3 regions of the Pseudocitrobacter sp. 2023LY-00077 genome follow, and region 3 is predicted to be linked to each of the others. Evidence: predicted binding sites of a transcription regulator. Region 3 holds the regulator's gene; each other region holds the start of a gene.

Region 1 (4,203 bases), on a different contig from region 3:
AGGCTTTCGCTGAGATGCAGAAAAACTTCGCCGTTAACCGCCGCAGGCAGCTCTTCACGCACGTTATTCACCGCGACCTCAAACCCGCTCTCTTCCAGCGCATCGCTCAGCCCAGGCGCAAACTGACCATCGACAAACACCAGACGCCACGCATCCACTGTTAGGGCCAGCGAATCGGGCGCAATATCCTCAAGCGTAGTCAGCCGAGGCGCGACAAACTGGCTATTGAGCAGGCTATCCAGCGCGGTGTATTTCCAGTCTTCATCTTTACGCGTGGGCAACCCGAGGCGCAGCACCTGTTGCAGATGTTCACGCGCCTGAGGGGAACGCTGTTCGCCCTGCGCTTCGAACAGATGATGCCACTGTTGCAGCGCGTTACTGCTGTTCGGTAAGCCAGCCATAGCCCTGCTCCTCCAGTTGTTTCACCAGGGTGAAGTCGCCAGATTTCACAATCCGCCCCTGATAAAGCACATGCACCACATCCGGCTTGATGTAGTCGAGAATGCGCTGGTAGTGGGTGACAATAATGAACGACCGTTTACCGTCACGCAGGGAGTTCACGCCGTCTGCCACTATCTTCAGCGCGTCGATATCCAGCCCGGAATCCGTTTCATCCAGAATGCACAGCTCTGGCTCAAGCACCGCCATCTGCAAAATGTCATTGCGCTTTTTCTCACCGCCCGAGAAGCCGACGTTTACCGAGCGGGTGAGCAAATCCTGCGGCATTTTCAGCAGATTGATTTTCTCTTCCATCAGGTCCTGAAAATCAAAACGATCCAGCGCATCCAGGCCTCGGTATTTACGCACCGCATTCAGCGCCGTTTGCAGGAAAAATTGGTTGCTGACGCCCGGAATTTCCACCGGATACTGGAAGGCCATAAAGATACCTTCCCCCGCCCGATCTTCAGGAGAGAGCTCCAGCAGGTCTTTGCCCTTAAATGTGACCGCGCCGCCGGTCACTTCATAGTCTTCGCGTCCGGCGAGCGTGGCGGAAAGCGTACTTTTCCCGGAGCCGTTCGGCCCCATGATGGCGTGCACTTCCCCTGGTTTTACATCAAGGCTCAAGCCGCGCAGGATTTCTTTCTCTTCAACGGCAACCTGTAAATCTTTAATACTTAACATAGAGATCCCTTAATCCTTATCCGACGCTGTGTTCGAGGCTTATCGCCAGCAGTTTTTGCGCTTCCACGGCAAACTCCAGCGGCAGCTCGGAGAAGACGTCCTTACAGAACCCGTTAACGATCATCGAGATCGCATCGTCCTCGCTGATCCCGCGTTGCAGGCAGTAGAACAGCTGATCTTCACCGATACGCGAGGTGGTGGCTTCATGTTCCAGCTGTGCGCTGTTGTTGCGGCATTCGACATACGGGAAGGTGTGCGCGCCGCAGTCCGGGCCAATCAGCATCGAGTCACACTGGGTGAAATTACGCGCATTGGTCGCGGTCGGCATGATTTTCACCAGCCCGCGATAACTGTTCTGGCTGTGTCCGGCGGAGATCCCTTTCGAGATGATCGTCGATTTGGTGTTTTTGCCGATGTGGATCATTTTGGTGCCGGTATCGGCCTGCTGATGTCCGCTGGTCAGCGCCACCGAGAAGAACTCGCCAATCGAGTTATCACCGCGCAAAATGCAGCTCGGGTATTTCCAGGTAATGGCGGAACCCGTTTCTGACTGGGTCCATGACATTTTGCTGTTTTCGCCTTCGCACAGGGCTCGCTTGGTGACAAAATTCAGGATCCCGCCGGTGTTGTTATCGCCGGGGAACCAGTTTTGTACCGTGGAGTATTTCACTTCCGCATCTTTGTGGATGATGACTTCCACCACCGCCGCGTGCAGCTGATAACTTTCACGCACCGGGGCGGAACACCCTTCGATGTAGCTCACATAGCTGCCTTCATCGGCAATCAGGATCGTGCGTTCAAACTGACCGGTTTTTTCGGCGTTAATTCGAAAATAGGTCGACAGCTCCATCGGGCAGCGCACACCTTTCGGGATGTAGATGAAGGTGCCATCTGACGCCACCGCCGCGTTCAGCGCGGCAAAAAAGTTATCGTTCGACGGCACCACCGTGCCCAGATACTGTTTCACCAGTTCCGGGTGATCGTGGATTGCTTCGCCGAACGAACAGAAAATAATGCCCTGCTCAGAGAGTTTTTCCCGATAGGTGGTGGCCACAGAAACCGAATCGAATATCGCATCGACGGCCACTTCTTTGCCTTCGCGCACCGGTACGCCGAGCTGATTAAACGCCGCTTCGACTTCATCGGTGAGGAAGGTATTGGCGCCCGTCTGTTGCACCGCGCCCGGCTCAGAGGCACAGGTTTCATCGCAGTTACCGCAGGACGGCGCAGAGTAGTAGCTGTAATCCTGATAATTGAGCGAAGCATAGTTCGCTTTCAACCAGTGCGGCTCTTTCATCTGCTCCCAGGCGTGGAAGGCATTCAGGCGAAACTCGAGCATCCATTCGGGCTCGTTGCGTTTTGCCGAAATGGCACGGACCACCTCTTCGTTGATCCCTTTTGCCAGTTCATCGGTCTTTAACTGGGTGAAGAAGCCCTCTTTGTAATTCAGCGGGCCGCCGGTCCAGGTTTTGACATCGTCAGTTGCTTCAGTATTGCGCGTCATAATCGTACCGCCTATACCCCAAAACTTTCGCCGCAGCCGCATTCGTTCTGCGCTTTCGGGTTATGAAATTTAAATATCTGATTTAATCCTTCGCGCACGTAATCCACTTCGGTGCCGTCGATAAACGGCATCGCCGAAAGAGGCACCCACAGTTTTGCGCAGTCAGACTCAAATAACAGGTCATCGGCATGGGGCTCGGTTACCGTATCCAGCACATAGCCAAATCCGGCACAGCCGGTCTGCTTCACGCCGAGGCGCACGCCCTGCATACCTGGTTGTTTGCTGACCAGATTGCGAATTTGTGTTGCTGCCGCGGGCGTTAACGTCAGGCCACGCCAGGCAAAATCATTCGGATCAAACGTTCCAGTATCTACTTCCATTGGTCTACCTCATCGGTTAAGCCATCGAAGGCATAACACTATGTTAGTGATAATGATTATCACTTCAACCCATCTGCAACAGGGGTATTACCTTCGGACCTGTTTTACAGCGGCTTTTTATAAGCATAGACCCTGATTCTGCGGGCAACCGGGATAGATGATTTTTTACAACTCTTTGAAAAATAATAGATTAAGAAGAGGTAATTACTGGAAGTGGTTGATGAATAAAACATGCATCGCTAATGCCTATTTATTTGATAGCTTTTCGGCCTCTCTGCGCCTTTCAGCTCACATCCTCGGTACGCTAACTTGCCGGATCGCCAAATCTGACCTAAATCATTGATGACCCCTTCAAAACTATCGGGAGAAATCATGGGTTATTATGTGCTTAAGAAGTCAGAAAAAGCCGTTGCGCAGCCGTGGTATTTTTTACTGAAGGCCGATAATCACGAAACCATCGCCACCAGTGAGATGTACTCAAGCAAGGACGCGGCGAAGAAAGGTATTGCCTCCGTTCAGAAGAACGGCGCGAGCGAAACGATTAAAGACGATACGGCGCAATAAACAAAAGGCCCAGGGATTTGGGCCTTTTGCATCTGTTTTACACCACGGCGGTGGTCAGGCGCGATGTGCAACACAAGCGCCCTTCCTCATCGAAGATTTCGATTTGCCACACCTGGCTGCGACGCCCGGTGTGGATCGCTTTACAGACGCCGCGAACCCGGCCGCTACGCACCGAGCGGATATGGTTGGCATTGATTTCCAGCCCGACAACTTTTTGATCGCCCTCGGTACAGAGATAGCCCGCCATTGAGCCCAGTGTCTCGGCCAGAACAACGGACGCTCCACCGTGTAACAGACCGAATGGCTGATGCGTGCGATGGTCAACGGGCATCGTCGCCTCCAGCGCATCATCGGTTAACGCAACATAGCGAATATCCAGCAGCGCCATCATCGTCCCTTCGTTCATCGCATTCAGGGCATCGAGGGTCGTCTGTCGTCTCCAAATCATCCAATAATCTCCAGAAGTGCCTGTAACGGATGGCGCACGCCATTACCTTCCACGCGCTTCACCTGACTACGACATGAGTATCCGGTTGCCAGGCAGCGATTACGCGGCAGGCGTTGCATGGCCTGCTGCCATGATAGCGCATAAATCCCCAGCGAGTTTTGGTGGTTTTTCTTTTCGTGGCCATA
Region 2 (4,203 bases), on a different contig from region 3:
TGCGTCCAGCGTACGTGCACCCATCACCGACGGCACGTTACAGCCGAAACCAACAATCAGCGGCACGAAGGATTTGCCCGGTAGACCAAGTGACTGCATCAGGCGGTCCATAACAAACGCCGCACGCGCCATGTAGCCGGAATCCTCAAGAAAGGAGAGGAACAGGTACATCATGCCGATTTGCGGTACCAGAGGTAGTACGGTGTTGATCCCGCCGCCAATCCCCTGGGCGAGGAAAATCGTCAGCCATTCCGGGAAGTGCAGTGTTGCGCCAATCCATTGAATGCCGTGAATAAAGATAGCGACCGAGCCGCCGTCGAAAATAGGCTGCAATGCGCCGCCGATGTTAATCGCCAGCAGGAACATCAGGTACATGACAAATAGGAAGATCGGCAGCCCCAGCACGCGGTTGAGTACGATTTTATCCACGGCAGCGGTGAAGCGGCTTGGCTCGGCGGTGAGCGTATTACTGACGCTATCGCAAATGGCGGAGATGCTCTGGTAACGCGCATCGGCGATATGCAACGCCGGGTCATCCAGCTCGTCGCTCAGGTTAGCCAGCGCGATATCGAGTTTATCTGCCGCATCGCCCGCATAGGCGCGGCTATAGATATCGCCTTCCAGCATCTGCATACCGAGCCAGTGGCGCTGTTTTGCCGGAATAGACTCCGGCATCGCGCGCGCCAGATTCTCTGCTTCACGCAGTAGCGGCGCGGCGTAGTGCACCAGCTCAATCTCATCGTTGCTTTGGTAGCGGTCAACCGCCAGCTTCAGTGCGTCGATCCCGCGGCCACGGGTGGAAACCAGCGGAACGACCGGGCAACCCAAACGGGCGGAGAGGGCATCGATATCAATGCGGATTTTCTGTTTCTCCGCGATATCAAGCATGTTGAGCGCCACGATGCAGGGAATGCCCAGCTCAAGGAGTTGCAGCGTCAGATAGAGGTTGCGCTCGAGGTTGGAGGCATCGACGACGTTAATCAGAAGGTCGGCGTCGCCGCTCAGAATATAGTGGCAGGCGATTTGCTCATCGAGCGAGGTTTGCGAGGAGATGGTGGTCAGGGAGTAGGTCCCTGGCAGGTCGACCAGCGTGACGTTGTGGTCGGTCGTTGAAAACAACCCTTCTTTACGCTCGACCGTCACCCCGGACCAGTTACCCACGCGCTGACGTGCGCCGGTTAATTGATTGAATAATGTTGTCTTGCCGGAATTAGGATTACCAATTAAGCCAATGGTTAGTTTTTTCATTTTTTGTGAACTCTATAACAGCTAAATCGGATTAACGAGAAATGGATTCAAGATCCAGAAATTCCAAATCTTTTTTGCGTAGGACTAAACTGACTCGACGCGTTTCAATATGAATGGGGTCGCCTAATGGCGCGACACGCACTACCTGGAAAGAGGAGCCGGGCAGCATACCAAGCGACAGCAGTTTCTGACGCCAGGCTGGGCTGATTTCACGGGAGAAGCCAGTAATTTTCCACGCACTATCAGGAGTAAATTGCATAGGGCCTACTTATTTCATCGCGAGTCACTGTCGCGCGGGTTCAACAGAAACGAACGGAAAGGCGCGCGAACATGAGAGAGGTTAATTAATCTACAATACGATGATAATGAGAATGGTTTGTATCTTCAATAGATAAAATGTGACCGGATGTTCTTTCTGAGAATAAAGTGGCGCAAAGTTGATTTGGCTCAAAACAATTCGGGTAAACCGTATGTTTGTTTATTTCATTGAATGTTAATGCGGTGATAATAATGCTAAATATAAAAACAATTAATCTATTTCCGAAATAAAAAGCCCGATAACGTTTATCGGGCCCACAGACGTTTCTGGTTTGTAGGCCGGGTAAGCGCAGCGCCACCCGGCAACACAAACCGCACGCGTTAGCGTTTTTTCCCCATCGCCGCCGCCAGCGCATCCATCATCGCGCTGTTACCCGCAGGTTGCGCATCGCGACCGCGTGGTTTTGCTGCTTTGGCCGCCGGGCGATTACCCTGGTTGCGCTCATTGCTATTACCGCCGCGACGGGCGTTGGTTTCACCCGGCTGCTCGTCCAGACGCATGGTGAGCGCAATACGTTTACGCGGCAGGTCCACTTCCAGCACCTTCACTTTCACGATATCGCCGGCTTTCACCACCGTGTGTGGATCTTCCACAAACTTATCCGCCAGCGACGAGATGTGAACCAGGCCATCCTGATGCACGCCGATATCCACAAACGCACCAAAGTTGGTGACGTTAGTGACCGCGCCTTCCAGAATCATCCCCGGCAACAGGTCATTCATGGTTTCTACGCCATCAGCGAACTGCGCGGTTTTAAACTCAGGACGCGGGTCACGGCCCGGTTTTTCCAGCTCTTTAATGATATCGGTGACGGTTGGCACGCCGAAACGCTCGTCGGTGAATTCAGAGGCTTTCAGGTTACGCAACTCGCTGCTGTTGCCCATCAGATCTTTCAGCGCCTGCTGAGTCCGCGCCAGGATACGCTCGACCACCGGATACGCTTCCGGGTGCACCGTTGAGGCATCCAGCGGGTTGTCGCCGTGGTTAATACGCAGGAAGCCCGCGCACTGCTCGAACGCTTTTGGCCCCAGACGGCTGACTTTCAGCAGTTGCTGACGGTTCTGGAACTGACCGTTCTCATCACGCCAGCTGACAATATTCTGCGCCATCATGCGCGTCAGGCCCGCCACGCGAGTCAACAGCGGAACGGAAGCGGTATTCAGGTCTACGCCGACGGCGTTTACGCAGTCTTCCACCACCGCATCCAGCTTGCGCGCCAGCGAGGTCTGGCTAACGTCATGCTGATACTGGCCGACGCCGATGGATTTCGGGTCGATTTTTACCAGCTCGGCGAGCGGGTCCTGCAAACGGCGGGCGATAGAGACCGCGCCACGCAGAGAAACGTCGAGGTCCGGGAATTCCAGCGCCGCCAGTTCAGACGCGGAGTAAACCGATGCGCCTGCTTCGCTGACGATCACTTTCTGCGCCGTCACTTTCGGGAACTGTTTCTGCACGTCGAGGAAGAAACGCTCCGTTTCGCGCGAGGCCGTACCGTTACCGATAGCGACCAGCTCAACGTTATGTTTCTCGCACAGCGCCGCGACTGCAACGGCTGCTTTCGCCGCCTGACCCGTGTGCGGATAGATGGTGTCGGTGGCGACCAGTTTGCCGGTGCCATCAACAACGGCCACTTTCACGCCGGTACGCAGGCCCGGATCGAGGCCCATCGTCGCGCGCAGGCCCGCAGGCGCCGCCATCAGCAGGTCGTGCAGGTTACGGGCGAAGACGTTAATTGCTTCGTCTTCCGCGCGCTCGCGCACGGTGCCCATCAGTTCGGTTTCCAGGTGCATCAGCACCTTGATGCGCCATGTCCAGCTCACCACGCCTTTGCGCCAGCTATCCGCCGGGGCGTTGTTCAGGCGCAGGCCAAGGTGATCGATAATAATCTGTTCGCCGTGGCTCTCTTTCGGCGGCTCGTCGAATTGCGGGTCGGCATTCAGCGAGAGTTGCAGGATGCCTTCGTTGCGGCCACGGAACATCGCCAGCGCGCGGTGAGACGGCACGGTAGAAATCGGTTCGTGATGGTCGAAGTAGTCGCGGAATTTCGCGCCTTCTTCCTCTTTGCCTGCCACCACGGTCGCCACGATGTGGGCGTTTTTCCACAGATAATCACGCACTTTCGCCAGCAGGCCCGCGTCTTCAGCAAAACGCTCCATCAGGATATAGCGTGCGCCATCCAGCGCGGCTTTGGTGTCGGCCACGCCTTTGTCGGCATCGATAAATTTGGCGGCTTCCGTTTCCGGGTCATGCGACGGTTCGTTCCACAGCAGCTCAGCCAGCGGTTCCAGCCCGGCTTCAATGGCGATTTGCCCGCGCGTGCGACGTTTTTGTTTATACGGAAGGTAAAGGTCTTCAAGCTCGGTTTTGCTGAGGGTGTCGTTGATGGCTTTTTCCAGCGATTCGGTCAGTTTACCTTGCTCGCTGATCGACTTAAGAATGGTCTGGCGACGATCTTCCAGTTCACGCAAATAGCCCAGTCGGGATTCCAGATTACGCAGCTGCGTGTCATCCAGACCGCCGGTGACTTCCTTACGATAACGTGCAATAAACGGCACGGTATTCCCATCATCAAGCAGGCGAACGGCGGCTTCCACCTGTTCTGCGCGTGCCTGAAGTTCACCCGCAATAATGCGGCA
Region 3 (4,203 bases):
TTCCAGTCCGGCTATGCTGCTGATATGTTCGGCCTCGATATTGCGGCGTTTACCGCTATCGAAATGGCAGAATCCTCAGAAAGTGGTCACCCGAACGAAATTGCGTTCTCGTCTAAAAATAAAGGCTACTCGGAAGATTACTCCGGCGATAAAAGCGGTGTGAGCCTTTATAAAGCCGCTGCGAAATTTAAGTATGGCCCGGTTTGGGCGCGTGGTGGTTATATTCAGCCGACCGGTCAAACGTTGTTAGCGCCGCACTGGAGCTTTATGCCAGGCACCTATCAGGGTGCAGAAGCGGGCGCGAACTTTGATTACGGCGATGCTGGTGCGCTGAGCTTCTCCTACATGTGGACCAATGAATATAAGGCCCCATGGCATATCGAAATGGATAATTTCTACCAGAACGATAAGCGCACGAAAGTCGATTATCTGCACTCCATCGGTATGAAATATGACTTCAAAAATGACCTGGTGCTGGAAGCGGCATTTGGTCAGGCGGAAGGCTATGTCGATCAGTACTTTGCCAAAGCCAGCTACAAATTTGATATCGCCGGTAGCCCGCTGTCTACCAGCTATCAGTTCTACGGTACCCGCGATAAAGTGGATGACCGCACCGTAAACGATATTTATGACGGCACCGCGTGGTTGCAGGCGCTGACCTTCGGTTACAAAGTGGGGCAGGTTGACCTGCGTCTGGAAGGGACCTGGGTTAAGGCTGAAGGCCAGCAGGGCTACTTCCTGCAGCGTATGACGCCAACCTACGCCTCCTCAAACGGTCGCCTCGATGTGTGGTGGGATAACCGTTCTGACTTCAACGCCAACGGCGAAAAAGCGGTGTTCTTCGGTGCGATGTATGACCTGAAGAACTGGAACCTGCCGGGCTGGGCTGTAGGTGCATCATACGTCTACGCCTGGGATGCCAAACCGTCTACCTGGCAGATCAACCCGGACGCGTACTACGACAAAAACAAAACTATCGAAGAGTCTTCTTACAGCTTCGATGTGGCATACACCGTACAGGAAGGGCGCGCGAAAGGTACTCTGTTAAAACTGCACTTCACCCAGTACGACAACCACTCGGATATCCCGAGCTGGAGCGGTGGTTACGGCAACATCTTCCAGGATGAACGTGACGTGAAATTTATGGTTATCGCACCGTTCACCATCTTCTGATAAGTATTCAGGCGGGCCGCAGAGCCCGCCGTGTCGTATAAGGCTAATAACATGAAAAAAATAGTGATGATTGCTGCGCTGGTCGCGGCGCTGGCGGGCTGCGCTCAGTCTGAAGCACCAAAAGAAGATACGCGTTTAAAAGATGCCTATAGCGCCTGTATCAACACCGCAGAAGGCTCGCCGGAAAAAATCGAAGCCTGCCAGCAGGTGCTGAACGTGCTGAAGCAGGAGAAGGCGCACCAGCAGTTTGCCAATCAGGAGACCGTGCGGGTAAGCGATTATCAGGCGTGCATTCTGGCGAGAAAAACCGGTAACGATCAGGCCGTGAAGAAAGATTGCGGGTTAATCTGGCAGGAAATTCGCAGTAATAACACGACAAAGTAAGACAATAAGGCCTGCACAGAGCCGGGGACCTAAAGCGTCTCCGGCTTTTTTTGTCTTTACAGAGGCAATAAAAAAGCCAACCCGAAGGTTGGCTTTTCAGAATCTCGAAGAAATTACTTCTCTACGCCATCGTGCGCGTGTTCATCTTCGCGGCAGTCGCCCTCAGCACAGTGACCATACAGGTACAGGCTGTGGTTGGTTAGGCGGATACCGTGTTTCGCGGCAATTTCACGCTGACGAGCTTCGATGGAATCATCGCTGAATTCGATAACCTTGCCGCAGTCGAGGCAGATCAGGTGATCGTGATGGTGTTGTTGAGTCAGTTCGAAAACGGACTTGCCACCTTCAAAATTATGGCGCGTGACAATGCCCGCGTCATCAAACTGGTTCAGAACGCGGTAGACGGTCGCCAGACCAATCTCTTCACCCATGTCGATCAGGCGTTTGTATAAGTCTTCCGCGCTGACATGGTGATTGTCTGGTTCCTGAAGCACTTCCAGGATCTTTAACCGGGGAAGTGTGACTTTCAGGCCAGCCTTCTTTAATGCGGTATTGTTGTCAGTCATGCGGAATCTGTCCTGTTGCTAAACGATTGACTTCCAAACGCGGAAGTATCACAGAGAGTGCACCGAGTGTAATGCGTCTCATTATAGAATGACGCCTTCTAAATGAAAACAGCAAGACCTGGGCGAATAAAGATTTCGAAAACGAGGCTTGACCAGCAAACTCGCTAAATTCAGAAGATATTGTACAGATTTACGCTCAAAAGTTAAAAAATTGTAGCTATTATTTTGATTGCTTCTACCTATTAATGCGGCGTGATTTGAAAAGTCACGCCGCATCAAGAATCAGGCGTTTTTGATCTCTTCCAGATGCAGCTCTTCAGAAATCTGTTTTACCCATTTTTCTACACGTTCAGCGGTCAGTTCCGGCTGACGATCTTCATCAATAGCCAGACCTACGAAGTGGTCGTCATCGGCCAGGCCTTTAGAGGCTTCGAAGTGGTAACCCGCTGTTGGCCAGTGGCCGACGATGGTCGCACCGCGCGGTTCGATGATGTCGCGGATAGTGCCCAGCGCATCACAGAAGTATTCCGCATAGTCTTCCTGGTCGCCGCAGCCGAACAGTGCAACCAGTTTGCCATTGAAATCAACTTCTTCCAGCGTCGGGAAGAAATCGTCCCAGTCGCACTGGGCTTCACCGTAGTACCAGGTAGGGATACCCAGCAGCAGAATGTCGAATGCAGCCAGGTCTTCTTTGCTGCTCTTGGCAATGTCATGCACGTCGGCAACGTCTTTACCAAGCTGTTTCTGAATCATTTTTGCAATATTTTCGGTATTGCCGGTGTCGCTACCAAAGAAAATGCCAACGATTGCCATGAGTTAAATAACCTCTTGAAACTTAATGATATGGTGGTGGCGTATTGCCCACAGATAAGGGCAATCATAGCAGAACAGAGAAGGGTGCGGAATCAGCAATCGTACCGGACTGCACACTCTGCTACATGAAAGCGGGATTTTATGAAATTTTCAGAGCTTTTCCTGCGCGCGAAGCAGGGCTAACTGGCTCATCAGAATCTCTTCGATAAGCTCACTGCGACTCATATCGCGCGCGGTTGCCAGTTCGTTCAGGGCATCTACCGCATCGTTATTGAGTTTCAGCTCGACGCGCTTCAAACCGCGAACTTTATCGCGTTTTAATTGATTACGCTTATTGATGCGCAGCTGTTCGTCACGCGAAAGCGGATTGGTTTTGGGTCTTCCCGGCCGACGCTCATTTGCGAACAAATCAATTGTCGTTCGGTCCGTTTGTTCTTTTGCCATGATTCAGAGTGACTTCGGGGAAACAAGCTACCGGGAAACGCCCGGTGCAGACAGCGCGCAATCATACATCAGTGCAACCGACACGCCAACGACCACGGCCATAATGGCGCGCGGTCGTTGAGTTTTTAATCAGTCTGCTAAATATCGGCGGATGGCGCGCAGCACCGCGTCCGGTTTTTCCGCATGCACCCAGTGGCCAGCGCCTGCAATGACGTGCGCACGCGCCTGTGGGAATTGCGAGAGCAGGTCGTTACGGTAAGTTTCGGTAACATAAGGCGAATTTCCGCCGGGGATAAACAGTGCCGGATGATCCCACGCCGGAATCGTCTCCCAGCCGACGATGTGCGGGTACTGATCCCACAGCACCGGTACGTTAAAGCGCCACTCGCCGTCAACAAACGACTTCAGCAGAAACTGAATCACACCTTCTTCGGCTAAAAATTCGCGCATCACGGTTGCGGCCTGCTGGCGTGAGGAGACACCTGCGTTGGTGACTGCGTTAATCGCCGCAAAAATCTCATCGTGGCGACGCACATGATAATCCACCGGCGCGATATCAATAGCGACCAGATTATCGATGCGTTCCGGGGCTAGCGCGGTCAGGGCCATCACCGCTTTGCCGCCCATCGAGTGACCAATCACCGTGGCTTTCTCGATGTTGTGGGCGTCGAGGGTATCCAGCAGATCCTGGGCCATCGCCGGGTAGTTCATCTCATCCGCTCGCGGAGAAAGACCGTGATTACGCATATCCACTTGCAGGATATCGTGGTCGGTCACCAGGTCGCGCGCCAGTACGCCAAGGTTGTCCAGGCTGCCGAAAAGG

What was found. Region 3 encodes Fur, which represses iron uptake genes when iron is present. Its sites were predicted from a motif close to ATAATAATGAGAACNACTATCAA; they were not measured.
Region 1: a site for Fur is predicted at 3,047-3,069, ahead of sufA (Fe-S cluster assembly scaffold SufA). Genes of this name have one in related genera too.
Region 2: a site for Fur is predicted at 1,608-1,630, ahead of feoA (ferrous iron transporter A). Genes of this name have one in related genera too.

Annotation. Positions count from the first base shown of each region.
Region 1 is NZ_JBSPEI010000008.1:26,362-30,564, reverse strand. It holds gene sufD (Fe-S cluster assembly protein SufD) at 1-401, opposite strand, end outside; gene sufC (Fe-S cluster assembly ATPase SufC) at 376-1,122, opposite strand; gene sufB (Fe-S cluster assembly protein SufB) at 1,139-2,626, opposite strand; gene sufA (Fe-S cluster assembly scaffold SufA) at 2,638-3,006, opposite strand; gene ACWWFX_RS11870 (YegP family protein) at 3,379-3,570, shown strand; gene menI (1,4-dihydroxy-2-naphthoyl-CoA hydrolase) at 3,608-4,018, opposite strand; gene ydiJ (D-2-hydroxyglutarate dehydrogenase YdiJ) at 4,015-4,203, opposite strand, start outside.
Region 2 is NZ_JBSPEI010000003.1:60,507-64,709, reverse strand. It holds gene feoB (Fe(2+) transporter permease subunit FeoB) at 1-1,248, opposite strand, end outside; gene feoA (ferrous iron transporter A) at 1,280-1,507, opposite strand; gene ACWWFX_RS04735 (Tex family protein) at 1,888-4,203, opposite strand, start outside.
Region 3 is NZ_JBSPEI010000007.1:153,822-158,024, forward strand. It holds gene chiP (chitoporin ChiP) at 1-1,173, shown strand, start outside; gene chiQ (ChiQ/YbfN family lipoprotein) at 1,225-1,557, shown strand; gene fur (ferric iron uptake transcriptional regulator) at 1,671-2,123, opposite strand; gene fldA (flavodoxin FldA) at 2,406-2,936, opposite strand; gene ybfE (LexA regulated protein) at 3,087-3,380, opposite strand; gene ybfF (esterase) at 3,510-4,203, opposite strand, start outside.